2 regions of the Kitasatospora sp. NPDC087861 genome follow, and region 2 is predicted to be linked to the other one. Evidence: predicted binding sites of a transcription regulator. Region 2 holds the regulator's gene; the other holds the start of a gene.
What was found. Region 2 encodes HrcA, which represses chaperone genes, less so after heat shock. Its sites were predicted from a motif close to TTNGCACTCNGNNNNNCNGAGTGCNAA; they were not measured.
Positions count from the first base shown of each region.

Region 1: groES (co-chaperone GroES) is a predicted target of HrcA. The motif match lies at 1,644-1,670, and genes of this name have one in related genera.

Region 1 is NZ_JBIUUS010000001.1:539,574-553,645, forward strand. It holds gene ACIOJE_RS02515 (polysaccharide deacetylase family protein) at 1-326, shown strand, start outside; gene ACIOJE_RS02520 (SAM-dependent methyltransferase) at 344-1,531, opposite strand; gene groES (co-chaperone GroES) at 1,811-2,116, shown strand; gene groL (chaperonin GroEL) at 2,233-3,864, shown strand; gene ACIOJE_RS02535 (LysR family transcriptional regulator) at 3,995-4,990, shown strand; gene ACIOJE_RS02540 (WhiB family transcriptional regulator) at 5,150-5,476, opposite strand; gene ACIOJE_RS02545 (response regulator transcription factor) at 6,038-6,649, shown strand; gene ACIOJE_RS02550 (sigma-70 family RNA polymerase sigma factor) at 6,988-7,704, shown strand; gene guaB (IMP dehydrogenase) at 7,955-9,457, shown strand; gene ACIOJE_RS02560 (GuaB3 family IMP dehydrogenase-related protein) at 9,650-10,777, shown strand; gene ACIOJE_RS02565 (hypothetical protein) at 10,836-11,399, opposite strand; gene ACIOJE_RS02570 (serine/threonine-protein kinase) at 11,655-13,616, shown strand; gene ACIOJE_RS02575 (SHOCT domain-containing protein) at 13,660-14,072, opposite strand, start outside.
Region 2 is NZ_JBIUUS010000004.1:323,483-337,554, forward strand. It holds gene ACIOJE_RS08825 (ribonuclease Z) at 1-897, opposite strand, end outside; gene ACIOJE_RS08830 (histidine triad nucleotide-binding protein) at 905-1,258, opposite strand; gene ACIOJE_RS08835 (PDZ domain-containing protein) at 1,447-4,698, opposite strand; gene ACIOJE_RS08840 (16S rRNA (uracil(1498)-N(3))-methyltransferase) at 4,770-5,519, opposite strand; gene dnaJ (molecular chaperone DnaJ) at 5,601-6,740, opposite strand; gene hrcA (heat-inducible transcriptional repressor HrcA) at 6,818-7,852, opposite strand; gene htpX (zinc metalloprotease HtpX) at 8,114-9,034, shown strand; gene ACIOJE_RS08860 (hypothetical protein) at 9,090-9,674, shown strand; gene ACIOJE_RS08865 (DUF3097 domain-containing protein) at 9,721-10,548, shown strand; gene ACIOJE_RS08870 (Uma2 family endonuclease) at 10,555-11,112, opposite strand; gene hemW (radical SAM family heme chaperone HemW) at 11,154-12,383, opposite strand; gene ACIOJE_RS08880 (AMP-dependent synthetase/ligase) at 12,442-14,072, opposite strand, start outside.

The DNA.
Region 1 (14,072 bases), on a different contig from region 2:
CCCAGCAGTACGGCACCGCCCCGCTGCTGTTCCGCCCGCCGTTCGGGGACGGCGCCAACACCCCGACGCTGAACAACTCGGTGCAGCAGTGCGGTCCGCGCGCGATCGTGCTCTGGCGCGAGTCGATGCAGATCCACGACATGCAGTACCAGGCGGCGGACAAGAAGCTGAAGTCCGGGGACATCATCCTGGCGCACTTCCGCGGCCCGAAGGAGCTCAAGGGCGCCACGATGACCCAGATGTTCGGCGACCTGCTGGCCCGGATCCAGGAGCAGGGCTTCTCGGTGGCCCGGCTGGAGGACTACATCCAGGCGCCCGCCTCGTAGCCCGGCCCGTACGGCCGTCAGACCGGCTGCCCCAGCATCATCAGGGGCCCGTTGTCGGTGCGGCTGAGGATCACCGTGACGGAGTTCGGCCCGGAGGGCTTGAGCTGGCGGCGCAGCTCCTCCGGGGTGATCGCCATCCCGCGCTTCTTGATCACCACCGTGCCGACCCCGCGCTCGCGCAGCAGCGCCTTCAGCCGCTTGATGTGGAACGGCAGCACGTCGGTGAGCTCGAAGGCGTGCGCGTACGGGGTGGCGACCAGCTCGTCCGAGGTCAGGTAGGCGATCTTCGGGTCGATCAGCCGGCCGCCCACCTGCTCGGCCACCTCGGCCACCAGGTGGGCCCGGATCACCGCGCCGTCCGGCTCGTACAGGTAGCGTCCGACCGGGCCGGCCGGCGGGTCGGGCAGGTCGCCGCCGGTGAGGCTGGCGGCCTGCGGCAGCAGGGTGGCGCGGTGCGGGCGGGCGGCCTCGGTGCCGAACCAGAGCACCGCCTCCTTGACGTCCCCGTGGTCGGAGACCCACTCCGCCTCGGCGTCCGCCGGGACGGCCTCGTGCGGGATGCCCGGCGCCACCTTCAGCGCGCCGATCGGGGTCCGGCGGCCGGCCTCGATCGCCCAGGAGAGCGGCGGGGCGTACGCCTCCGGATCGAACACCCGGCCGCGCGAGGTCCGCCGGGCGGGGTCGGTGAACACCGCGTCGTAGCCGGTGACGTCCACCTCGGCGACGTCCGCGCAGCGCACCCGGACCAGGTCGGCCAGGCCCAGGGCGGCCGCGTTGGCGGCGGTGGCCGCGCAGGCCGCCGGGTCCCGGTCGACGGCCAGCACCTCGATCCCGGCCCGGGCCAGCGCCAGCACGTCCCCGCCGATGCCGCAGCACAGGTCGGCCAGCCGCCGGACGCCCAGCTCGGCGAACCGCCGCGCCCGCCACTCGGCCACGCTGCGCCGGGTGGACTGCTCGACGCCGTTGGGCGTGAAGTACATCAGGTCGGCGTCCGCCCCGAACTTCGCCCGGGCCCGCTGCCGCAGCCGGGCCTGCCCGAACGCCGCCGACACCAGCTCGGCCGGGTGCTCCCGCCGCAGCCGGGTGGCCAGGGCCAGCTCCTCCTCGGGCGCGAACTCGCGCAGCTCGGCGAGCAGGGCCTGGCCCTCGGGAGTCAGCAGCGGCTGGAGGTTCTCGGTGTCCACGGGGCCATTCTGACCGGTCAGCGGCGGTGGGCCGTGGACGCCCCGGCGGGCGGCGGATCCGCCCCGCCGACAGGCGGGCCGACCGTACACGCGTACGGCCATCCGTCCGTGGCGCGGGTTCTCGGGCGCGCCGTTGGCACTCTGGTTGACTGAGTGCTAACACCGGCCTATGGTCGTCCTTGGCACTCCCCAGTGGGGGAGTGCTAACGCGAAGACGCGTGCCTGACCCCCGCGACGGCAGGCTCGCAAGTTCGCTCCTACCCGTTAGAAACCCCGTAATCTCCGAAGGGGAGCTCGGACGTGACCACCAGCAGCAAGGTTGCCATCAAGCCGCTTGAGGACCGCATCGTGGTCCAGCCGCTCGACGCCGAGACCACCACGGCCTCCGGCCTGGTTATCCCGGACACCGCCAAGGAGAAGCCCCAGGAGGGCGTCGTCCTGGCTGTCGGCCCGGGCCGCTTCGAGGATGGCCAGCGTCTGCCGCTCGACGTCGCCGTCGGTGACATCGTCCTGTACTCGAAGTACGGCGGCACCGAGGTGAAGTACCAGGGCGAGGAGTACCTCGTCCTCTCGGCCCGCGACGTTCTCGCGATCATCGAGAAGTAAGTCGTTCCGACCCGCCCCGGATCCGTGTCCCAAGTGACAGGGGCCCGGGGCGTGGTTGTTGGTTCACGTAGTTCGGCGGCCGGTGGGCCGGTCGTAGCCCCGAGGGAATAGGGAACATGGCGAAGATCCTGCAGTTCGACGAGGACGCCCGCCGCTCGCTGGAGCGCGGTGTCAACAAGCTGGCCGACACCGTCAAGGTGACCATCGGCCCCAAGGGCCGCAACGTCGTCATCGACAAGAAGTTCGGCGCCCCGACCATCACCAACGACGGTGTCACCATCGCCCGTGAGGTCGAGCTGGACGACCCGTACGAGAACCTTGGCGCGCAGCTCGTCAAGGAGGTCGCCACCAAGACCAACGACGTCGCGGGTGACGGCACCACCACCGCCACCGTGCTGGCCCAGGCCCTGGTCAACGAGGGTCTGCGCAACGTCGCCGCCGGCGCCGGCCCGGCCGCTCTGAAGAAGGGCATCGACAAGGCCGTCGCCGCCGTCTCCGAGCACCTGCTGTCCATCGCCCGTGAGATCGAGGGCAAGGACGACGTCGCCGCCGTCGCGTCCCTCTCCGCGCAGGACACCCAGGTCGGCGAGCTGATCGCCGAGGCGATCGACAAGGTCGGCAAGGACGGTGTCATCACCGTCGAGGAGTCGAACACCTTCGGCGTGGAGCTGGACTTCACCGAGGGCATGCAGTTCGACAAGGGCTACCTGTCGCCGTACTTCGTCACCGACGCGGAGCGGCAGGAGGCGGTCCTGGAGGACCCGTACATCCTGATCAACCAGGGCAAGATCTCCTCCATCCAGGAGCTGCTGCCGCTGCTGGAGAAGATCCTGCAGGGCGGTGCCTCCAAGCCGCTGCTGATCATCGCCGAGGACGTCGACGGCGAGGCGCTGTCCACCCTCGTGGTGAACAAGATCCGCGGCACCTTCAACGCGGTCGCCGTCAAGGCCCCGGGCTTCGGCGACCGCCGCAAGGCGATCCTCGGCGACCTGGCCACCCTGACCGGCGGCACGGTCATCTCCGAGGAGGTCGGCCTCAAGCTCGACCAGGTCGGCCTGGACGTGCTGGGCACCGCCCGCCGCGTGACCATCACCAAGGACGAGACGACCGTCGTCGACGGTGCCGGTGACACCGAGGCCGTGGCCGGCCGCGTCGCCCAGATCAAGGGCGAGATCGCCGCCACCGACTCCGACTGGGACCGCGAGAAGCTGCAGGAGCGCCTGGCCAAGCTGGCCGGCGGCGTCTGCGTCATCAAGGTCGGCGCCGCCACCGAGGTGGAGCTGAAGGAGCGCAAGCACCGCCTGGAGGACGCCATCTCGGCGACCCGTGCCGCGGTCGAGGAGGGCATCGTCGCCGGTGGTGGCGCCTCCCTGGTACACGCCGCCAAGGTGCTGAACGACGGCCTGGGCCTGTCGGGTGACGAGGCGACCGGTGTCGCGGTGGTCCGCAAGGCGCTGCACGAGCCGCTGCGCTGGATCGCCCAGAACGCCGGCCTGGAGGGCTACGTCATCACCTCCAAGGTCTCCGAGCTGGAGGCCGGCCAGGGCTACAACGCCGCCACCGGCGAGTACGGCGACCTGGTGAAGGCCGGCGTCATCGACCCGGTCAAGGTCACCCGTTCCGCCCTGGAGAACGCGGCCTCGATCGCCTCCCTGCTGCTCACCACCGAGACCCTCGTGGTGGAGAAGAAGGAGGAGGAGGCCGACAACGGTCACGGCCACTCCCACGGTCACGGCCACTCGCACTGACGCCTGACGGTGACCGGAGGCCCGGTCCGCGCCCCTCGGGGTGCGGCCGGGCCTCCGGCGCGCCCGGCGTTTGACCCTTCAACTATCAGTAGAATTTTGCCATTGGCAAAGATTGCCTTATAACTGAGGCATGATCGAGGCCCGCCACCTGCGCGTTCTGCGTGCCGTCGCCCGCACCGGCTCCTTCTCCGCCGCCGCTCGCGAGTTGGGCTGTACGCAGCCCGCCATCAGTCAGCAGATGAAGGCCCTGGAGAAGTCGGTGGACACCCCGCTGGTGGTCCGTTCCGGCCGGGGCATGCAGCTCAGCGAGGCGGGGCGGGTCCTGCTCAAGCATGCCACCGGGATCCTGGCCGGGCTCTCCGCCGCCGAGGAGGAGATCGCCGCGATCGCCGGGCTGCGGGCCGGACGGGTGCGACTGGTCTCCTTCCCGACCGCGAGCTCCACCCTGGTGCCGCCCGCGGTCGCCCGCCTGCGGGACAGCCATCCGGGGGTGTGCGTGTCGCTGGTCGAGGCGGAGCCGCCGGAGTCGCTGGCGATGCTGCGCGGCGGCGAGTGCGAGATCGCGCTGGCCTTCCGCTACCCGCAGTCCGACGGGGCCGCCGCGCTGCCGGCGCCCGCGCACGGGACGCCGCGCGAGGCCCGGGCCGAGGCCAACCTGGAGGCGCAGCAGCTGAGCGCCGGCTCCGACTGGTCCGATCTGGTGGTCACCCCGCTGCTGGACGACCCGCTGGTGGGCCTGCTGCCCGCCGCACACCGGCTGGCGGGGCGCGGCAGGCCGGTGGAGCTGGCGGAGCTGGCGGGGGAGCAGTGGATCGCGGGCTGCCCGCAGTGCCGGGGGCACCTGGTGGAGCTGTGCGCGGCGGCGGGTTTCGAGCCCCGGATCGACTTCGCGACCGACGACTACCCGGCGGTGGTCGGCCTGGTGGCGGCCGGGCTGGGGGTGGCGGTGCTGCCCCGGCTGGCGCTGGAGTCGGTGCGCCCCGACGGGGTGTCGACGGTGCCGGTGCGGACCGCCGCGGGGGCGCCGGCGGTGCGGCAGGTGGTCGCGCTGACCCTGCCGGATCTGGCCGAGGTGCCGGCCGTGGCGCTGATGCTGGAGCGGCTGGCGGGGGCGGCCGGACGCTGACGTCCGGCGGTCGGGCGGGCCCGGAGCCGGGCGGCCCGGAGGCCGGGCAGGCTCCGGAGGTCGGGAGGGGCCTTCGGGTGGCCCTGGGTCCCGAACCGGGCTGGACAGCCTGAGGCGCCGCGAAGAAACGTTTCTTCACGGCGCGCCACGGAGGCGGAGCTAGTGCTGCGCGACCGCCGGCGGGGTCAGCGGGACCTCCACCAGCCGGTGCCGCGAGCGCCCCAGCATCTCCTCGCGCTCGTCCTCGGTCATCCCACCCCAGACGCCGTACGGCTCGCGGACCGCCAGCGCGTGCGCCGCGCACTCGGTGATCACCGGACAGCGCATGCAGACCTCCTTGGCGCTGGCCTCACGCGAACTGCGCGCGGCCCCCCGCTCGCCTTCGGGGTGAAAGAAGAGCGAGCTGTCCACGCCACGGCAGGCTGCGGAGAGCTGCCAGTCCCAGAGGTCCGCGTTGGGGCCGGGGAGGCGGGAGAAATCTGCCATGGCTCATTCCCTTCAGAGGCTCGTCGGCCGTGGGCCGGCGCTCAGCGGGCTGCTGCTGGGCGGCGCGGCGGGGCGTCGATGCACTGGTGTGGACACCTGGAAATATGACTTACGGCAACTCCATGGACAAGTCACCCACAGAGTGGCACAACAGTCAATGACCATACGAAAGCTATAAAAGCGGGCAAAGTGGGCAATGAGTTCGCCGGGTGCGGGCGTGGCAATCGGGTGGCCGGGGGGCGCACGACACTCCGTACCGGTGTGCGGGTCGTACGCCGACCGCGCGCGAGCTGGGCAAAAGTGCGGCGTGTGCACCGCGATGCGGCTGATCGGTAACGGGTCGGCCACGTACAGTGGTGGAGATGGCCCTGAAGGCCGTAACTCATTCGAGTGACGGTCGTTGGAAGTGTGGAGGCGGTTAGCGGGCGCCGGACGTCGGGAACGATCGCGGGGAAGTTGAGGCGATCAGCACGGAGTCTGTCGCCGATCGGCCGTGTCGGAGAGGTTCGTACCAGCCAGGAGGCTCAACGTGACGCGGATCAGCTGCGGAGGACGACGGTCATGACTTCCGTTCTCGTTTGCGACGATTCCCCGCTCGCCCGCGAGGCGCTTCGCCGCGCGGTCGCGACCGTACCCGGTGTGGACCGGGTCACCACCGCGACGAACGGGGAGGAGGTCCTCCGCCGCTGGGTGGCCGACCGCTCCGATCTCGTTCTGATGGACGTCCGAATGCCCGGCCTCGGCGGGGTCGAGACGGTCCGGCGGCTGCTGTCCGCCGATCCGGGCGCGCGGATCATCATGCTCACCGTCGCCGAGGACCTCGACGGGGTCGCGCTCGCGGTGGCCGCGGGCGCCCGCGGGTACCTGCACAAGGACGCCTCGCGCGCCGAGCTGCGGGCCACCGTCACCCAGGCCCTCGCCGACCCGACCTGGCGGCTCGCTCCGCGCCGCCTGCGCAGCCCCGACATGGGCGCGGCGCCCACGTTGACGGCGCGTGAGATCCAGGTGCTGGAGGGCATGAGCCACGGGCGCAGCAACGCCGAGATCGGCCGCGAGCTGTTCCTGTCCGAGGACACCGTCAAGACCCACGCCCGACGGCTGTTCAAGAAGCTCGGGGCCTCCGACCGCGCCCACGCGGTGGCGCTGGGTTTCCGCTGGGGCCTGGTCCGCTGACCGTCGGTGGCGCCGCCGGCTGCGGCGCACCGCCGGCGGTTCCCGGGACGGACGCCGTACGGGCGTGTGACGTTACGGCCCCGAGGTTGCACCATGGAGGAGTGGAGCACCTCGGGGACCAGCGGACAGGCACTGCGGCGAACCACACGGTCGCAGGACACTCGGCGGACGGCGCGACAGGCGGGACCACCGACGGCGGCGGGGCGGGAGGCGGCACGGTGCAGGAGGGGCCGGTGGTGCGCGGCGGCACGCCGCACGGTGCCGCACCGCATAACGTTCCGGTGCACAACTCCGGACGCGGTGCCGCGTTTTCCCGCTCGACCAGGCACCATGGACCGATGCGTGACGACGTCGCCGGTGCGGCCGGCCAGGCGGACCCGGTGGAGGCCGAGCCCTCCGGCCCCGGTGGCGATCCGTCGTACGCCGACCCCGGTGGCCCCGGCGCGGAGTCCGGCCCCGGTCGCCCGCCGGTGCTCGGCGCCGGCGGCTCGCCGCTGGTGGGCGAGCTGGTCGCGGCCGCCGTCCGCGGTGAGGGCCCGGCCATCGACGCCCTGCTCGCCTACGTCCACCCGCTGGCGCTGCGCTACTGCCGCGGCCGGCTGGTCCGGCTGCCCGGCGGCGCCCGGCACCACGTGGACGACGTCGCGCAGGAGGTCTGCGTCGCGGTGCTGTGCGCGCTGCCCCGGTACAAGGACCAGGGGCGGCCGTTCGAGGCCTTCGTCTACGGCATCGCCGCGCACAAGATCGCGGATCTGCAGCGGGCCGCGATGCGCGGGCCCGGTTCGACGGTCGTCCCGCAGGACGACCTGCCGGAGGTGCCGGACGAGGCGCTCGGCCCGGAGGAGCAGGCGCTGCTGAGCAGCGACGCGGCCTGGGCCAAGGAACTGCTCTCCAACCTGCCGGCCCGTCAGCGCGAACTGGTGCTGTTGCGGGTCGCCGCCGGGCTCTCGGCGGAGGAGACCGGCGAGGTGCTGGGGATGTCGCCGGGCGCCGTCCGGGTGGCGCAGCACCGGGCGCTCAGCCGGCTGCGGGCGCTCGCCGAGGAGTCCTCCTGAACCCCTGACCGGCCGGAATGAGCCACGGGTGGCCGGTGTTGTCAAGGGCACACGAGGACACATTCGCGGTGCCAGTACGATGGGGTATCGGCGCCTGGGCGGGTTGCCAAAGTTTCGCGGGTGCGCGTGGGGTTCCCTTGGAGGTTCCTCCAAGGCCATCCGGCTTCGGCAGTCTGCGCGAGTGAGCGATTTACGCGCCCCCACCCTCAGGGCGTGAGCGGATTAGGCCGGCCACGGAAGGTACCCCCAAATGTCTTACAACGCCGCAGGCGTACCCGAGAAGTTCGCGATGCTCGGGCTCACGTTCGATGACGTCCTGCTGCTGCCCGGGGCCTCCGCGGTGCTGCCGAACCAGGTCGACACCTCCTCGCGGGTCTCCCGGAACGTGCGCGTCAACATCCCGCTGCTCTCCGCGGCGATGGACAAGGTCACCGAGGCGCGGATGGCGATCTCGATGGCCCGCCAGGGTGGCGTGGGCGTGCTGCACCGCAACCTGTCGGTCGAGGACCAGGCCAACCAGGTCGACCTGGTGAAGCGCTCCGAGTCCGGCATGGTCACCGACCCGATCACGGTCGGCCCGGACACCACGCTGGCCGAGGCCGACGCGCTGTGCGCCAAGTTCCGCATCTCCGGCGTGCCGATCGCCGACGAGGCCGGCAAGCTGCTCGGCATCGTCACCAACCGCGACATGGCCTTCGAGTCGGACCGCAGCCGCCAGGTCCGCGAGATCATGACCCCGATGCCGCTGATCACCGGCAAGGTCGGCATCTCCGGCGAGGACGCGATGGCGCTGCTGCGCCGCCACAAGATCGAGAAGCTCCCGCTGGTCGACGACGAGGGCCGGATCAAGGGCCTGATCACCGTCAAGGACTTCGTCAAGGCCGAGCAGTACCCGAACGCCGCCAAGGACGCCGAGGGCCGGCTGCTGGTCGGCGCCGCCGTCGGCGCCAGCGCCGAGGCGTTCGACCGGGCCCAGGCCCTGGTCGAGGCCGGCGCGGACTTCCTGGTGGTGGACACCTCGCACGGCCACAGCCACAACGCGCTGGCCTGGATCGAGAAGATCAAGTCGGCCGTCGGGATCGACGTGGTCGGCGGCAACGTGGCCACCCGGGACGGCGCCCAGGCGCTGATCGACGCCGGCGTGGACGGCGTCAAGGTCGGTGTCGGCCCCGGCTCCATCTGCACCACCCGCGTGGTCGCCGGCATCGGCGTCCCGCAGATCACCGCCATCTACGAGGCCGCCCAGGCCTGCCAGGCGGCCGGCGTGCCGGTCATCGGCGACGGCGGCCTGCAGTACTCCGGCGACATCGGCAAGGCGCTGGCCGCCGGCGCCGACACCGTGATGCTGGGCTCGCTGCTGGCCGGCTGCGAGGAGTCCCCGGGCGAGCTGATGTTCATCAACGGCAAGCAGTTCAAGTCCTACCGCGGCATGGGCTCGCTGGGCGCCATGCAGTCCCGCGGCCAGGGCCGCTCGTACTCCAAGGACCGCTACTTCCAGGCCGAGGTGGCCTCGGACGACAAGCTCGTCCCCGAGGGCATCGAGGGCCAGGTGCCCTACCGCGGCCCGCTGTCGGCCGTGCTGCACCAGCTGGTCGGCGGCCTGCGCCAGACCATGGGCTACGTCGGCGCCGCCACCATCGCCGAGATGGAGAGCAAGGGCCGCTTCGTCCGGATCACCTCGGCGGGCCTCAAGGAGAGCCACCCGCACGACATCCAGATGACCGTCGAGGCGCCGAACTACTCCAACCGCTGAGTCGTCCGAACCGTCGAGGGGCCCGTCGCCGCGCTCGTGGCGACGGGCCCCTCCGGTGCGTCCGGGGGCGGGGGTGCCGGGGGCGTCTGGGCAGGACGCCGCGGAGGCGAGCGCGCGAGTTCCAGGGTGCGGGATACTGGGGGCGGCCGGGGTGACCCGGCGGGCATGAGCAACAAACCAGAAGGGCTCGAAGTGACTGAGATCGAGATCGGGCGAGGCAAGCGCGGCCGACGGGCGTACTCCTTCGACGACATCGCTGTCGTCCCCAGCCGCCGTACCCGGGACCCGAAGGAGGTCTCGATCGCCTGGCAGATCGACGCCTACCGCTTCGAGCTGCCGTTCCTGGCCGCCCCGATGGACAGCGTGGTCTCGCCGCAGCAGGCCATCGCCATCGGCCGCCTCGGCGGCCTCGGCGTGCTGAACCTGGAAGGCCTCTGGACCCGCTACGAGGACCCGCAGCCGCTGCTCGACGAGATCGCCACGATCACCGACGAGGCCGCCGCGACCCGCCGCCTGCAGGAGATCTACGCCGCACCGATCCGCGCCGAGCTGATCAAGCAGCGGATCCAGGAGGTCCGCGACTCCGGCGTGGTCACCGCCGCCGCGCTCTCGCCGCAGCGCACCGCCGAGTTCTCCAAGGCCGTCGTGGACGCCGGCGTCGACGTCTTCGTCATCCGCGGCACCACCGTCTCGGCCGAGCACGTCTCCAGCGCCGCCGAGCCGCTCAACCTCAAGCAGTTCATCTACGAGCTGGACGTCCCGGTGATCGTCGGCGGCTGCGCCACCTACACCGCCGCCCTGCACCTGATGCGCACCGGCGCGGCCGGCGTGCTGGTCGGCTTCGGCGGCGGCGCCGCCCACACCACCCGCGGCGTCCTCGGCATCCAGGTGCCGATGGCCACCGCCGTCGCCGACGTGGCCGCCGCCCGCCGCGACTACATGGACGAGTCCGGCGGCCGCTACGTGCACGTGATCGCGGACGGCGGCGTCGGCTACAGCGGCGACATCCCGAAGGCCGTCGCCTGCGGCGCCGACGCGGTGATGATCGGTGCCGCGCTGGCCCGGGCCACCGACGCGCCCGGCAAGGGCTTCCACTGGGGCATGGAGGCCGTCCACGAGGAGCTGCCGCGCGGCAAGCGGGTGGACCTCGGCACGGTCGGCACCACCGAGGAGATCCTGACCGGTCCGTCGCACACCCCCGACGGCACCATGAACCTGTTCGGTGCGCTGCGCCGCGCGATGGCCACCACCGGCTACACCGAGCTCAAGGAGTTCCAGCGGGTCGAGGTGACCGTCAACCCGGCGCTCAACCACCGCTGAGGCACGTGTGGCGAAGGCCTCCGCCGGTTCGGGCGGGGGCCTTCGGGCTGTCCGGGGGTCAGCCGCGGTTGGCGGTGCGGCGGGTGAGGAGGAACCCGCCGACCAGGGCGATGCCGTAGAAGGCGAGGTCGAGCGCGCGCAGCTCGGCGCGCCAGTGCGCCAGGACGTCGTGCGGCAGTCCGCGCGGGCCCGGGCCGGCCGCGTGCACCCGGCGGACCTGGCCGGTCAGCTGGCCCAGCAGCAGCGCGCCGGCCGCGAGCACCGCGCCGAGCAGCGGCAGCACCCGGCTGCGGCCGCCGAGGCGGCCGAGCGGTAGGGCGACCAGGGCGGCGAGGGCGATGGCCAGCCAGCCGAGGCTGTCCGCGGCTCGGGCCGGTGCGCAGCCGTACGCCAGACCGCCGAGCAGCATGGCGAGGACGGCGAGGGCGACCGCCAGGGCGGTGCGGCGGCGCGGGCCCCTCCGGGGGGAGGCGGCGGCCGGGACGTATCCGGCCACCGGGACACCGGGCATACCGGGCGCGACGTAGCCCTCGGGGGTGTCCGGGGCGGGTGCGACCGAGTAGTGCTGGGCGGTGCGCGGCCGGCCCGACTGGCCGTCAGGGCCCGGTGCGGGTGCGGTCATGGGCATCGGATCCCCCCGGAAAGACGATGAGCTGCCGAACGGTAGCAGCGCCCCGGGCGGATCTTGGCGAGTTTTCGATCACAGATCGGGCACGGAGCGCCGGGCCGGATCCGGTATGTCCCGGCTTGCGTTCCGGGGGGCGGGTGGTCGCGGCCCCCGGGGACAGGGGATGATGGAGGCTTGGGCGTTCGGGCCTGAGGCCGGGCCGACACGCCGTCACCACGACTGCCGGCAGCACATGGGGGAACGTTCCGAATGACCCAGGCGCAGGGTTCCACCGGCCGCCTCCTGGCCGGCCGCTACCGGCTGAACGCGGTGCTCGGACGCGGCGGTATGGGCACCGTCTGGCGCGCCGAGGACGAGATGCTGGGCCGGACCGTCGCGGTCAAGGAACTGCGGATGAACGCCAGCGTCGAGGAGGAGGAGAAGCACCGGCTGATCGTCCGGACGCTGCGCGAGGCCAAGGCCACCGCCCGGATCCGGCACAGTTCGGCGGTCACCGTCTTCGACGTGGTCGAGGAGGACGACCGGCCGTGGATCGTCATGGAGCTGGTCGAGTCCCGCTCGCTGGCCGACGTCATCCGCGAGGACGGACCGCTCGCCCCCGCCCGGGCCGCCGAGATCGCGCTCGACGTGCTCGGCGTGCTGAGTGCCGCGCACGCGCTGGGCATCCTGCACCGGGACGTCAAGCCGTCCAACGTGCTGATCGGCGAGGACGGCCGGGTCGTGCTCACCGACTTCGGCATCGCCAGTGTGGAGGGCGACGCCTCGGTCACCTCCACCGGCATGCTGGTCGGCGCGCCCTCGTACATATCCCCGGAGCGGGCCCGCGGGCAGAAGCCCGGACCGCCGGCCGACCTGTGGTCGCTGGGCGGCACGCTGTACGCGATGGTCGAGGGCCGGCCGCCGTACGACCGGGGCTCGGCGCTGGCCACCCTGACCGCGGTGATGACCGAGGACCTGACCGCCCCCGTGAACGCCGGGGCCCTGCAGCCGGTGATCGAGGGGCTGCTGGCCAAGGACCCGGGCGAGCGGCTGGACGCCTCGCAGACCCGGTCGATGCTGAAGCGGGTCGTCGCGGAGGCCACCGCGAAGGCCGAGTCGACGACCGAGCACGCGGTGCCGATCGAGCAGCCGGCCGCCGCCGCGGAGCCGGAGGAGGCCCCGGCGGCAGCCGCGGCCAAGGCCGAGGAGGGCCGCAAGCGGTCCATCGGCGGGCTGCTGGGGACGGTCCGGGTGGGCAGCCGGGTCAAGGCCGAGGAGCCGGCCGCCGCGGTGGAGCCCGGCGCGGAGCCGGCGTCCGAGGCCGCGTCGGCGCCGGCGTCGGCACCGGATTCGGCTTCGACCCCGGCTCCGGCGACCGAGCCGATCCGGCCGGTGACCAGCGAGTGGACGCTGGGCGCCACTCAGGCGGCCGGTGCCGACCCGCGCAACGGCCGGCGGCGGCTGGCCGTGGTCACCGTGGTGCTGGTCCTGCTGCTGATCGCCGGCGTGGTCGCGGTGGTTCAGGCCGTCGGCAGCGGGGACGGCGAGTCGGCGAACGGCGCGGGTGCCACCGCGCCGGTGGCGGCCGGCAGCGAGACCGGGCCGAGCGGGACCCCGGCGGCGACCGGGACGGCGGCGGTGCCCGGGCCGGCCGCCGACACGCCCGGCACCGAGGCGCCCGACACCGCCGCGGCCACCACGCCGCCCGCCGCTCCGCCGCCCGCCCCCGCTCCTGTGCAGACCCCGACCCCGACCCCGACCCCGACCCCGACTCCGCCGGGGGCCGCCGTTCCGGCCGGCTACCACGAGTACAAGGACCCGAGCGGCTTCTCGGTCGTCCTGCCCGACTGGCTGCAGCCGTCCGGGTCGGAGAGCACCCGCCGCATCTTCAAGGGCAACGGCAGCACCCTGACCATCGAGTGGACCACCAGCCCCGGCCCCAGTGCCCTCGCCGACTGGCAGGACTCCGAGCCGGGCCTGCGTTCGAAGGTCACCAACTACCAGCGGGTCAACCTGGCGGCGCTCACCTACCGGCAGTGGACCAACGCGGCGGACTGGGAGTGGACCAGCGGCACGCCGCGCACGCACTCGCTCAACCGGGGCTTCGTCACCGGGAGCCCGGCCAAGTACGGCTACGCGATCTACTGGATCACCCCGGACGCGGACTGGGGCTCCCCGGCCAACTCCCAGGCCCGGGACGCGGCCTTCGCCAGCTTCCAGCCCGCGCCGTAGGACGTGGCACCAGGGCCTGCCGGGCCCCGGGGCCGGACCGGCCCTAGCCGATCAGGCGGGCCTTGGCCCGGGTGAACTCCTCGTCGGTGAGTGCGCCGGAGGCGTGCAGGGCGGCCAACCGCTCCAGCTGGCCGAGGAGTTGATCGCCGGCGTTCAGCTCGGCGGGGGCGGCGTCGGTCGGCGTCGGCTTGGTCGGCGGGGCGGTGCGGGCGCGCCGGGCGGCTTCCCGGAGCCGCTCGGCGAAGACGTCGGCCTTGGCCACGTCCTCGAACCGGTGCGAGCCGGTCAGCGCGACGACCGTGAGGACGTCGCCGTTGAGCTTGGTCCTGGTCACGGTCGCGTCCGTGACCGCCGTAAGCGGAACTGGGACTGGCGGTTTACCGTCCTTGAGGAAGAGCAGTCGGTGGGTGGTGAGGACGAGCACCCCCTTGCGGAAGTGGTCGGGATGGCGCCCGG
Region 2 (14,072 bases):
CACCCGGGCGAGGTCCTCGGCGAGCACCAGCTCCCCGTCGAAGTGCCTGCGGGCGTCGGCCAGGTGCTGGCCGAGGTCCGGGTAGCGCTGGGAGAAGTGGGTCAGCACCAGGGTGCGCACCCCGGCCTCGGCGGCGGCCTTGGCGGCCTGCCCGGCGGTGAGGTGACCGTGGTCCTCGGCGAGGCGGACGTCGGCGTCGGTGAAGGTCGACTCGACGACCAGCAGGTCGGCGCCCTCGGCGAGTTCGTGCACGCCGTCGCAGAGCCGGGTGTCCATCACGAAGGCGAACCGCTGGCCCGGCCGGGGCTCGCTGACCTCCTCCAGGGTGACCCGCCGGCCGTCCGCCTCGATCGCGCCCTCGTGCTGCAGCCGGCCGACCGCGGGGCCGAAGACGCCGAGCGCGGCGAGCCGTTCGGGCACCAGGCGGCGGCCGTCGGGCTCGGACAGCCGGTAGCCGAAGGACTCCACGGGGTGGGAGAGCCGCACGGCGTCCAGCGCGAAGCGGGCGCCGGGCGCGGGCAGCGGGCCCGGCTCGTCGATCGGCCGGGGCCGCAGCACGGCCGTCTCGTGGTACGCGGTGGCGTTCCGCAGCCGCTCGAAGTAGACCTCGCCGGAGGCCGGGAAGTAGACGTCCACCGGGTGCGGGACGCGGTCCAGGTTGATCCGCTGGATCACCCCGGCGAGGCCCAGGCAGTGGTCGCCGTGGAAGTGCGTCACGGCGATCCTGGTGATCTGGGTGGCCGAGACCCCGGCGTGCAGCATCTGCCGCTGGGTGCCCTCGCCGGGGTCGAACAGCAGGCCCTCGCCGTCCCAGCGGAGCAGGTAGCCGTTGTGGTTGCGGTGCCGGGTGGGCACCTGGCTGGCGGTGCCGAGGACGACGAGTTCGCGCTGTGACACGTCGGGTTCAGACCATGCTCTCGGTCATCGGCTTGCCGCCGAGCACGTGGACGTGGGCGTGGAAGATCGTCTGACCGGCGCCGGCGCCGGTGTTGAGAATCAGCCGGTAGTCCTCCAGGCCCTCATCCTTGGCCACCGCGCCCGCCTCGGCGAGGAGTTCACCGGCGATCTCCGGCTCCGCGGCGGCCAGCGCGGCGGCGTTCGGGTAGTGGACGTGCGGGATGACCAGGACGTGCACCGGGGCCTTGGGAGCGATGTCGCGGAAGGCGAGGATGCGCTCGGTCTTGCGCACCACGGTCGCCGGGATCTCGCCCGCCACGATCTTGCAGAACAGGCAGTCGGGCTGCGACTCGCCGGCCATCGGCTTCTCCTCGGGTTGTGTCGTGGGCCGTACGGCGGCAGCCTAGCCGAGCCGCCCGACCGCCTGCTGATACTCCGGCAGCCGCTCGCGGCGGACCGGGCGCATCCCGACCACGGCCCGCATCCCCCGCGCCGCCCGGAGTGGGAAGTCGGCCCGCCCGACCTCCCACTCCGGGCCCGGTCCCCGGCCTACTCCCCGGTCTGCTCCCCGGGCACCGGCGGGGCCGTCCGGGACGGGGTCCCGGCGAGCGCGGCGAGGGCGATCCGGACGCCCTCGGCCAGCTGCGGATCCTCCCCCGCCGCCCACTGGTGCGGGGCGAACGGCACCTCGACGTCCGGGTCGACGCCGTGGTTCTCCACGCCCCAGCCGTAGTTCTCCACCCAGAACGCGTACTTGGGCTGGGTCACCAGGGTGCCGTCGACCAGCCGGTACTGGCTGTCGATGCCGATCACCCCGCCCCAGGTGCGGGTACCGACCACCGGGCCCAGCCCCAGCGCCTGGATGGCGGCGTTGACGATGTCGCCGTCCGAGCCGGAGAACTCGTTGGCGAGCGCGACGAGCGGCCCGCGCGGGGCGTCACCGGGGTAGGGCATCGGGCTGGCGACGTCGCGGGCGACGCCCCAGCCGATGATCCGGCGGGCCAGCTTCTCGATCACCAGCTGCGAGGTGTGGCCGCCGCGGTTCTCCCGGATGTCGACGACCACGCCCTCCTTGGCCATCTCCGAGCGCAGGTCGCGGTGGATCTGGGCCCAGCCGGTGGTCTGCATGTCGGGGACGTGCAGGTAGCCGAGCCGCCCGGCGGACAGCTCGCGCACGGCGGCCCGCCGCCCGGCCACCCAGTCGTGGTAGCGCAGCGGCTCCTCGTCGGAGAGCGGGACGACCACCGGGTGGCGCTGGTCGGTGCCGTCCTTGCCGGCCACGGTCAGCTCGACCGGCTGCCCGGCGGTGCCGGCCAGCAGCGGCGCCGGGCCGGTGACCGGGTCCACCGGGCGGCCGTTGACGGCCAGGACCGCGTCGCCCGGGCGGATCGCGACGCCGGGCGCGGCCAGCGGCGAGCGGGCCCGGGGGTCGGAGGACTCGCCGGGCAGGATCCGGGCGATCCGCCACCGGTCGCCGTCCTTGGCGAGGTCGGCGCCGAGCAGGCCCTGGCGCCGTGCGGGTTCGGTGTGCAGGCCGTACGGCAGCACGTAGGCGTGCGAGGTGCCGAGTTCGCCGTGCACCTCCCAGAGCAGGTCGACCAGGTCGTCGTGCGAGCCGACCCGCTCCACCAGCGGCCGGTAGCGGTCCAGGACGCCCTCCCAGTCGACGCCGCCGAGGTCGGCGCGCCAGAAGTTGTCCCTCATCAGGCGGCCGTTCTCGGCGTACATCTGGCGCCACTCGGCGGCCGGGTCGACGGTGACCCGCAGCCGGGCCAGGTCGACGGTCACCTCGTCGTCCTCGCCGCTCGCCTTGTGGTCGGCGGGGACGATCCGCAGCTCGCCCTCGTCCAGCACCGCCACCCGGGCGCCGTCCCCGCTGACCGCGAACTCGTCGACGCTCTGCACGAGTTGCTCGACGCGACGCTTCTTCAGGTCGTACCGCTCCAGCGCCGGCCGGGGCCGCTCCTCGTCCAGCGAGGCCGCCTCGTCGCCGAGTTCGCCGAGCAGCGGGGCCCTGGTCCACAGGACGCCGTCCTTGGCGGCCCGCAGCGAGTCGAAGCGGCCGCCCTCGACCGGGAACGGCACGATCCGGTCGGCGATGCCGTCCAGGTCGACCCTGGTCACCGGCGGGGCGTCGGCGGCGGCCTCCTCGCCGTCCGCCTTCTTGCCGCGCGGCTCGTCCTCCTCCCCGCCGAGCGGGCGCCCGGCCCGCTGCGGCCCGAACGGGGACGGCGTGTCGGCGGCCAGCGTGATCAGGTACGGGCGGCAGCCGTTCGGGAACGACAGGTCGAAGACGTGCGCGTCGTAGACCGGGTCGAAGTTGCGCACCGACAGGAACGCCAGGTACCGGCCGTCCGCGGTGAAGGCCGGCGAGGTGTCGATGAAGCGCTGCTGGGTGGCCTCGCCGACCGTCCGGGTGGCCAGGTTGGCCAGCACGATCTGGCGCAGCGAGAAGGGGCCCAGGCCCGCCACCGGGCTCGACCACGCCAGCCAGGCCGAGTCCGGGCTGAAGGCCAGCCCGCTGACCTCGCCGTCGGCGCTGCGGGCCAGCTCGTGCACGGTGCCGTCGGCGAGCGCGACCAGCAGCACCCGGCCGTCGTGCACACCGAGCGCCGCCTGCTTGCCGTCCGGGGACACCACCAGGGAGTTGACCCGACCGAGCCGGCCGGCCGCCAGCCGGCGGCGCTCGGCGCCCTGCACGGCGGGCGCGAACTCCAGGGCGTCCTCGCCCTCGGCGTCGGACACCCAGAGCACGCCCTGGGCGCCGTCCTCGCCCGGCACCACCCGGGCGAGGCGCCCGCGCACACCCGGCGTCTCGTCCAGCACCCGGGCCGGGCCCTCGCGGTGGGTCAGCCAGTGCACCCCGCCGCGCACCACCACCGCGCTCGCCCGGCCGGTGCGGTCGGGGGCGACGGACTCCAGCCAGTGCGCGGCGTACACCGGGCGGGGCCGGCGGCCGCTGCGCGGGCCGGCCAGCCGGACGTCCAGCCGGCGCGGCTCGGCGCCCTGCGCCAGGCTCTCCAGCAGCCACAGGTCGCCGGCCCGGTGGAAGACCACCCGGGTGCCGTCGGTGGTGGCGTTGCGGGCGTAGAAGCCCTCCGGGCAAGTGGTGTGGCGGCGCAGGTCGGAGCCGTCCGGGAGGCTGGAGTACAGCTCGCCGACGCCCTCGTGGTCGGACAGGAAGGCGATCCGGTCCCCCACCCACAGCGGCGAGGAGAGCTGGCCGTCCAGGTCCTCGTGCACCCGCGCGAACTCGTCCCGGCCGATCCACAGCTTGCCCGCCCGGCCGCCCCGGTAGCGCTTCCACCAGGCCGGCTCGCGGTTGTTGACGGTGCCCAGCAGCACCCTGGCGCCCTGCGGCTCGAAGGCGAGCCCGCCGACCGGTCCGTACGGCAGCCGCACCGGCTCGCCACCGTCCAGCGGCACCGCGTGCGCCCAGGTGCGGCGCAGGGTGGCCTCGCCGGCGGTGGTGGTGGCGATCGGGCGGCCGTCGGCCGTCCAGCCCTGCAGCTGGGTCTGGTCGCTGCCCCAGTGGGTGAGCCGGCGGGACGGGCCGCCGTCCACCGGCACCACGTGCACCTCGGGCGCGCCGTCCCGGGCGGAGGTGAAGGCGATGTGCCGCCCGTCCGGGGCGAACCGGGGGTGGTGGACCGGCAGATGATCGGCCGTCAGCCGCCAGGCCCGGCCGCCGTCCAGCGGGGCCAGCCAGACGTCGTTCTCGGCGACGAAGGTGACCAGGTCGCCGTGCAGATGGGGGTGGCGCAGATAGGCGCCCGCGGAGGTGCTCAGGGGTTCCGTCACGCGGTCAGCGTAGGCACCCACGCACACCGCGCGGGCCGATTTTCGCGGACTCCCGCCCCGACCGGAGCCCGCTACGACCAGCGGCCGGTACGGCCCAGCAGCAGCGCGCCGGCGGCCACCCCGGCGGTGGAGGTGCGCAGCACCGACGGGCCCAGCCGGTACGGCTTCGCGCCCGCCTCGGCGAAGGCGGCCAGCTCCTCCGGGGAGACACCGCCCTCCGGGCCGACCACCAGCACCACGTCCCCGCCCTCGGGCAGCGCGGCCAGCGCCAGCGGCTCGGCGCCCTCCTCGTGCAGCACGGCGGCGAACGCCGCCCCCGCCAGGACCGGCGCCAGCTGCCGGGTGGTCACCGGCTCGCGCACCTCGGGGAAGCGCAGCCGGCGGGACTGCTTGCCGGCCTCCCGGGCGGTGGCCCGCCACTTGGCGAGCGCCTTGGCGCCCCGGTCGCCCTTCCACTGCGTGATGCAGCGCGAGGCGGCCCACGGGATCACCACGTCCACGCCGACCTCGGTCATGGTCTCCACCGCGAGCTCGCCGCGGTCGCCCTTGGGCAGCGCCTGGACGACGACGATCCGCGGCGCCGGCTCGGGCTCCCGGCGCACGGACGCCACCGTGACGTCGACCGCGTCCTTGCCGAGCACCTCGGCGACCGTCCCGTCCACCCCGAGGCCCAGCCCGTCGGCCAGGGTCACCGCCTCGCCCGCCGTCAGCCGCTTCACCGCGGCCGCGTGCCGCCCCTCCGGCCCGTCGAGGCGCACCACGGAGCCGGGTGCGGCGGCGGCGATCCGCTCGGTCTCGACGACGAAGACGGGGGCGGTCATGCGGGGAACCTCCGGTGGTGGGGGCGGATCGGGAACGCGAAAGGGGTGCCGGGCAGAGCCCCGGCACCCCCACGCGGACGGCTACCGGCCGTTGAACGCGTCCTTCAGACGCGAGAACAGGCCCTGCTGGCCCGGCGCGAACTGGCCGGACGGCCGCTCCTCGCCGCGCAGCACCGCGAGCCGGCGCAGCAGCTCCTCCTGCTCGGCGTCGAGCTTGCCGGGCGTCTGCACCTCGACATGCACTATCAGGTCGCCCCGGCCGCCCCCGCGCAGGTGGGTGATGCCCCGGCCGTGCAGCGGGATCGACTGGCCGGACTGGGTGCCGGGCCGGATGTCGACCTCCTCCAGCCCGTCCAGGGTCTGCAGCGGCACCTGGGTGCCGAGGGCCGCGGCCGTCATCGGGATGGTGACGGTGCAGTGCAGGTCGTCCCCGCGGCGCTGGAAGGTCGGGTGGGTGGTCTCGGCGATCTCGACGTACAGATCGCCGGCCGGGCCGCCGCCGGGGCCGACCTCGCCCTCGCCGGCCAGCTGGATCCGGGTGCCGTTGTCGACACCGGCCGGGATCTTGACGGTCAGGGTGCGGCGGGCGCGGACCCGGCCGTCGCCGGCGCACTCCGGGCACGGGGTCGGCACGACGGTGCCGAAGCCCTGGCACTGCGGGCAGGGGCGGGAGGTCATGACCTGGCCCAGGAAGGACCGGGTGACCTGGGAGACCTCGCCCTTGCCGCGGCACATGTCACAGGTCTGCGCGGAGGTGCCGGGGGCCGCGCCCTCGCCGCTGCAGGTGGTGCAGGTGACGGCCGTGTCGACCTGGAGTTCCTTGGTGGTGCCGAAGGCGGCCTCCTCCAGGGTGATCTCCAGCCGGATCATGGCGTCCTGGCCGCGGCGGGTGCGCGAGCGTGGGCCGCGCTGGCCGGCCGCGGCGCCGAAGAAGGCGTCCATGATGTCGGAGAACCCGAAGCCCGCCGCGCCCGCGCCGAAGCCGCCCGCGCCCCCGCCGCCCGGCGAGAGCGGGTCACCGCCGAGGTCGTAGACCTGCCGCTTCTGCGGATCGGAGAGCACCTCGTAGGCGGCGTTGATCTCCTTGAACCGCTCCTGCGTCTTCGGGTCCGGGTTGACGTCCGGGTGCAGTTCGCGTGCCAGGCGCCGGAACGCCTTCTTGATCTCGTCCTGCCCCGCATCCCGTCGGACGCCGAGTACCGCGTAGTAGTCCGTGGCCACCAAATGCTCCGCTTGTTCCGCCTGTAGTAGTGCTGCGACTGGGATGTCGCCGTCAGATGACCGACAGCGACTGTTTGCTACGACTCGGCCAGGATCTGACCCACGTACCGTGCCACCGCTCGCACCGCCCCCATTGTGCCCGGATAGTCCATCCGGGTCGGACCGATCACACCCAGTTTGGCCACGCTCTCGTCGCCCGAACCGTAGCCGACCGAGACCACCGAGGTGGAATTCAGCCCCTCGTAGGCGATCTCCCGCCCGATCCGGACCGTCATCGCGGCGTCCGCGGTCTCACCCAGGAGGCGGAGCAGGACGACCTGCTCCTCCAGTGCCTCCAGCACCGGCTGGATGGTGAGCGGGAAGTCGTGCCCGAAGCGGGTCAGGTTGGCCGTGCCGGCCAGCATGATCCGCTCCTCGTTCTGTTCGGCGAGCGCCTCGAACAGCGTCGCCAGGACGGTGCTGACGGTCGGCCGGTCCGGCTGCTCGAAACCCGCCGGGAGCTCCTCCAGGAAGCCCGGCACGTCCGGCAGCCGCTGGCCGACGGCCCGCGCGTTGATCCGGGCCCGCAGGTCCGCCAGGACCGTCTCGCCGACCGGGCCCGGGCAGTCCACCATCCGCTGCTCGACCCGGCCGGTGTTGGTGATCAGGACCAGCATCACCTTGGTCGGGGCCAGCGCGACCAGCTCGATGTGCCGGACGGTGGAGCGCGACAGCGAGGGGTACTGCACCACCGCGACCTGCCGGGTGAGCTGGGCGAGCAGCCGCACCGTCCGGGCGACCACGTCGTCCAGGTCGACGGCGCCGTCCAGGAAGTGCCGGATCGCCCGGCGCTCGGGGGCGCTCATCGGCTTGACCTCGGCAAGCTTGTCGACGAACAGGCGGTACCCCTTGTCGGTGGGGATGCGCCCGGCGCTGGTGTGCGGCTGGTGGATGTAGCCCTCCTCCTCCAGCGCCGCCATGTCGTTGCGGACGGTGGCCGGGGAGACCCCGAGGTTGTGCCGCTCCACCAGGGCCTTGGAGCCGACCGGCTCCTCGGTCCCCACGTAGTCCTGGACGATCGCGCGGAGCACGGCCAGCTTGCGGTCGTCGAGCTGGCGAACCTCACCGGCCATGGGGCACACACCTCCGTCTTCGCGCGTTGTCCGTTTGTGTCGCACATGCTGCTGCCCGTTCCGGGACACCCGGTTCCGGGACCCGCCTTGGCACTCGTCATACCCGAGTGCCAAAACCGTACCTGCCAGTGTAAGGCCCGGGCCCAACGGCAGGAACGGCCCGGCCGGAGTGATCCTGCCCGCAGTTCCCGGCGCGGGGGTGGTGCCGCGGGGCCGTCCGGGTGGCAGCATCGAAAGCGACGGCGAATGGAGGAGCAAGCAATGTCGAGCTCGGGCCAGCACACCCGTTTCGCGCCCGACCGCGGCCTGACCGGCCGCATGGTCGTGACGATGTTCGTGATCGGGCTGCTGTACGTCGGCTTCACCGGCCTGCTGATCGTGCTGCTGCGCGGCGCCTGGCCACTGATCGTCCTGATCTCCGGCGGGCTGTTCGTGGCCCAGTTCTGGTTCAGCGACAAGATCACCGAACGGGCGATGGGCGCCCACCAGGTGACCCCTGAGCAGTACCCGCAACTGCACGGCACCGTCGACCGGCTCTGCGCGCTGGCGGACATGCCCAAACCCCGGGTGGCGGTCGCCGACAACGACATGCCGAACGCCTTCGCCACCGGCCGCAACCCGCAGAACGCCGTGGTGTGCGTCACCACCGGCCTGCTGCGCCGGCTGGAACCCGAGGAGCTGGAGGGCGTCCTCGCCCACGAGCTGTCCCACGTCGCCCACCGGGACGTCGCGGTGATGACCATCGCCGGCTTCCTCGGCGTCCTCGCCGGGGCCATGACCCGGATCGCCATGTACGGCGGGTTCATGGGCGGCGGCCGCAACAACAACGACCAGAACGCGGCGATCGCCGCCCTGGTCATCCCGCTGGTGTCGATGGTCGTCTACGCCATCAGCTTCCTGCTCACCCGGCTGCTCTCCCGCTACCGGGAACTCGCCGCCGACCGCTCCGCCGCCCAGCTCACCGGCCGCCCCAGCGCCCTCGCCTCCGCGCTCACCAAGGTCACCGGGCAGATCGCCGCCATCCCCAGCAAGGACCTGCGCCAGGCGCAGCCCTACAACGCCTTCTACTTCGCCCCCGCGCTGAGCGCCCGGGAGACCGCCGCCCAGTTGTTCTCCACCCACCCGACGCTGGAGAAGCGGCTGGAGCAGCTGGCGAAGATCTCCGAGCAGCTCGGCCGCTGACTCCCCCCTCCGCCGCTCCGCCCGACTCCGCCCGCACCCTCCTGAAAGGACCGCCGTGGGAATCCTGGACGCCCTGTTCGGGCGCACCAAGCCCGTCAAGCCCGACCTCGACCAGCTGTTCGGCGTACCGTCCGCCGCCCTCACCCTGGAGGCCGGGGCCGGGTTCACCCCCACCGGCCTCGGCTCGGTCTGCTTCGCCGCCGTCGAGGGCGCGGCCTTCGGGCAGGTCGAGCAGCAGGTGCGGGCGCTGCTGGACGCCGACACCGAGCGCGGCGGCGTCCCGGTGGAGGCCTCCAAGGACGGCTACGGCTACTCCTGGCTGCTCGCCCGGCACACCCCCGAGGAGCTGCCGGAGCTGGTGAACGACCTGCACGCGGTCAACAGCGAGCTGGAGGCGAACGGCTTCGGACCCCAGCTGCTCTGCTCGCTGGTCGCCTTCCGCAACGGGCAGGGGCAGTCGCTGGCGCTGGTCTACCTCTACAAGCGCGGCACCTTCTACCCCTTCGCCCCGATGCCCGGCGGCGGGGAGCGGCGCAACAGCCCGCTGGAGTTGCAGGTCAACGCGCTGCTGGGGAACGACCTGCGGCTGGAGAAGGACCTCAGCCGCTGGTTCCCGGTCTGGGGCGCGCCGGGCCTGTGACGGGCCGTCCGATCCTCGGGCGCTGCCGCTGCCTATAGTCACCTGCATGCACAGCCGCCAGTACGGACCCGACCTGACCCCGCCGTGGAAGAGGCAGCAGCCCGCCCCGGAGGTGCCCGCCGAGCGGGACCTGGTGGTGGAGGAGGCGGCGACCGGCTTCTGCGGCGCGGTGGTGCGGTGCGAGCGGACCGCCGAGGGGTTCACCGTCACCCTGGAGGACCGTTTCGGCAAGCACCGGGTGTTCCCGCTGGTGCCGCGCGGCTTCCTGCTGGAGGGCCGGGTGGTCACCCTGGTGCGCCCGACCGGCCCGGCCCCCTCGCGGGCGCCTGGCCGCACCGCCTCCGGCTCGATCGCCGTCCCCGGCGCCCGGGCCCGGGTCGCCCGCGAGTCGCGGATCTACGTCGAGGGCCGGCACGACGCCGAGCTGGTCGAACGGGTCTGGGGCGACGACCTGCGGATCGAGGGCGTGGTCGTCGAGTACCTGGAGGGCGTGGACGACCTGCCCGCGATCGTCGCCGACTTCGCCCCCGGCCCGGGCCGCCGCCTCGGCGTCCTGGTCGACCACCTGCTCCCCGGCACCAAGGAGCACCGCATCGCCGCCCAGGTCACCGGCGACGCCGTCCTGGTCGTCGGCCACCCCTACATCGACATCTGGCAGGCCGTGAAGCCCTCCTCCGTCGGCATCCCCGCCTGGCCCGCCGTCCCCCGCGGCGAGGAGTGGAAGGAGGGCGTCTGCCGCCGCCTCGGCTGGCCGGTGAACACCCCCGCCGCCTGGAAGCGGATCCTCTCCAAGGTCGACACCTACAAGGACCTGGAGCCGGAGCTCCTGGGCCGCGTCGAGGAGTTGATCGACTTCGTGACGCTCCCGGGGTGAGGTAGGTCAGACGTACTGCTGAAAGTCCGTGGTGTCCAGATCGACATCGAGCAGGCCGACGGGGACGGGCTCGCCGAACTTACTGGTCCGCTCGGACATGTACCTCGGGAGCCCGGACCCGGGATCCTTGCCCAACTCGGTCAGCAGCACGCAGACTCCCTTGATCGGGTCGACGATCAGATACGCGGGGACGGTGCCCTCGGCATAGAGCTCCCGCTTGGTCCGGTAATCACGATCGACACTGGTCTTCGACACCACCTCGACCACCAGGGTGACGGCAGGCGACGGCAGCAGTCGTCCGTGCTCCTCGACCGCCCCGCGTTCGAAGACGACCAGGTCGGGCTGGGGTTCGCTCGCCTGGCCGGGGATCCCCAGGTCCTGGGTCGTGAGGGGACGCCACCGACCGTACGGAAGCTGGTGCTGAATCGCCAGGACGATGAGGTTGTGGACCATGTCAGGCCCGGCCGTCATCACGATTTCCCCCCTGATGAGCTCGGCCTTGACGCCTTCCGGCACCTCCAGGTTCTCGAAGATCCCGGTCATCCGATCATCGATGGCGGTCATCCCACGCTCCCTCCGACGGCTGACACCCACGTCAACGAATGTCAGTCCACCAGGTCACGTACGACCGCGTCGGCCAGCAGCCTGCCCTGGAGGGTGAGGACGGCGCGGCCGGCGGCGTGGGTGTCGGGGTCGAGGAGGCCGTCGGCGAGGTGGCGGGCGGCGGCCTGGCGGCCGGTGTCGGTGAGGAGGGTGAGCGGGATGCCCTCGGCGAGGCGCAGTTCGAGCAGGATGCGCTCGACCCGGCGGTCCTCCTCGGCGAGGACCTCACGGCCCAGGGCCGGGGTGCGGCCTTCGGCGAGGGCCTGGGCGTAGGCGGCGGGGTGCTTGGCGTTCCACCAGCGGACGCCGCCGACGTGGCTGTGCGCGCCGGGGCCGGCGCCCCACCAGTCGGCGCCGGTCCAGTAGAGCTCGTTGTGGCGGCAGCGGCCCTCGGGGGTGGTGGCCCAGTTGGAGACCTCGTACCAGGAGTAACCGGCGGCGCTGAGGGCCTGTTCGGCGATGAGGTAGCGGTCGGCGTGCACGTCGTCGTCGATCATCGGCAGTTCGCCGCGCTTGACCCGGGCGGCGAGCTTGGTGCCGTCCTCGACGATCAGGGAGTAGGCGGAGACGTGGTCGGGCCCGGCGCCGATGGCGGCGTCCAGGGAGGCCCGCCAGTCGTCGTCGGACTCGCCGGGGGTGCCGTAGATGAGGTCCAGGTTGACGTGGTCGAAGCCGGCGGCGCGGGCCTCGGCGACGCAGGCCTCGGGGCGGCCCGGGGTGTGGTGGCGGTCGAGCAGCTGCAGGACGTGCGGGCGGGCGCTCTGCATGCCGAAGGAGACCCGGTTGTAGCCGCCCTCGCGCAGCTCGGCCAGGTAGGCCGGGTCGACGGACTCCGGGTTGGCCTCGGTGGTGACCTCGGCGCCGTCGGCGAGCCCGAACTCCTCGCGCAGTGCGGCGAGCATCTTCACCAGGTCGCGGGCGGGCAGCAGGGTGGGGGTGCCGCCGCCGAGGAAGACGGTCTGCACCGGGAGGTCCACGGGGCCGAGGATCCTGCGGGCCAGCCGGATCTCGGCGACCACGTTGTCCGCGTAGGTCTCCTGGGAGGCGACGGCCCCGGAGGAGCGCAGCTCGGTGGCGGTGTAGGTGTTGAAGTCGCAGTAGCCGCAGCGGCTGGCGCAGTACGGCACGTGCAGGTAGAAGCCGAACGGCCGCTGCCCGAGACCGGTGCGGGCGTGCGCGGGCAGGGAACCGTCGGACGGCACCGGTTCGCCGTCGGGGAGTGCGGAGGGCATGACCCCATTGTCCCGTACGGCTCACCCGAACCGGTGAGCCGTACGGGGGCGGGGCGGCTCAGGCCTCGTTGGCGCCCGCGTACATCGCGGTGACGGCGTCCGCGTAGGTCCGCTCGACCACCGGGCGCTTGATCTTCAGGCTCGGGGTGAGCTCGCCGTGCTCGATGTCGAGATCGCGCGGCAGCAGGTGGAACTTCTTGATCGTCTGCCAGCGCTGCAGGTCGGCGTTGAGCCGCCGGACGAAGCCGTCGATCAGCTGGTGCACCTGCGGGTCGGCGGCCACCTCGGCGTAGGACTTGCCGGCCAGGCCGTGCTCGGCGGCCCACGGCATGATGACCGCCTCGTCCAGGCCGATCAGCGCGGTGCAGAAGTTGCGGCCGTTGCCGATCACCAGGATGTTGCTGACGAACGGGCAGGCCGCCTTGAACCTGCCCTCGACCTCGCTGGGCGCGACGTACTTGCCGCCGGAGGTCTTGAACAGGTCCTTCTTGCGGTCGGTGATCCGCAGGAAGCCGTCGGGGCCGAGCTCGCCGATGTCCTCGGTGTGGAACCAGCCGTCGGCCTCCAGCACCTCGGCGGTCTTCTCCGGCAGGTCGTGGTAGCCGCGCATGACGCCGGGGCCGCGCAGCAGGATCTCGCCGTCCTCGGCGATCCGGACCTCGGTGCCGGGCAGCGCGCGGCCCACCGTGCCGATCCGGACGTCCTCCTCGCGATTGACGCAGGAGCCGGCGCTGGTCTCGCTGAGGCCGTAGCCCTCCAGGATCGGCACGCCGGCGCCGAGGAAGAAGAAGCCGATCTCGGGGGCGAGCGCGGCGCTGCCGGAGACGGCGCCGCGCAGCCGGCCGCCGAAGGCCGCGCGGATCTTGGCGTAGACCAGCTTGTCGGCCACGGTGTGCTGGAGCCGCAGGCCCAGCGGGGCGGTTCCGGTGCCGGTGGCGATCCGGCTCTCCTGGACGGCCCGGGCGTGCTCGCGGGCGACCTTGGCGGCCCAGCGGAAGATCTTGTACTTGGCGCCGCCCTCGGCCCGGGCCCGGCCGGCGATGCCGTTGTAGACCTTCTCGAAGATGCGCGGCGCCGAGGCCATGACGGTCGGCCGGATGGCCGGCAGGTTGTGGATGATCCGGTCGACCCGGCCGTCCACGGCCATCACGTGGCCGGTGGCGATCTGGCCGGAGATCAGCGTCTTGCCGAACACGTGCGACAGCGGCAGCCACATGAACTGGACGTCGTCGGAGCGCAGCAGCCCGCTGGCCTCCTGAGCCCGGCCCTCGTACGCCCAGCAGTCGTGCACCAGGCGCACGCCCTTGGGGCGGCCGGTGGTGCCGGAGGTGTAGATGAGGGTGGCCAGCTGCTCCTTGTCGAGCGCGGCGACCGCCTTCTCGACCGCGTCCGGGTGCTGCTCCAGGTACTCGGCGCCGCGCTGTTCCAGTTCGGCGAGGGTGAGCAGGGCGAGGCCGGCGGTCCCGGGGACCTCGGTCGCGGTCGCGCCGGACTCGGTCGCGCCGGACCCGGTCGCGCCGGTCTCGGGGGCCGCGCTCCCGGGGGCCGTGCTCTCGGGGGCGTCGAAGAGGATGACGGTCCGCAGTTCGGGCAGCTGCTCGATCTGGTCGACGGCCTTGGCGAGCTGGGCGGCGTTCTCCGCGAACAGCGCCCTGGAGCCGGAGTTGGAGAGGATGAAGGCGGTCTCGT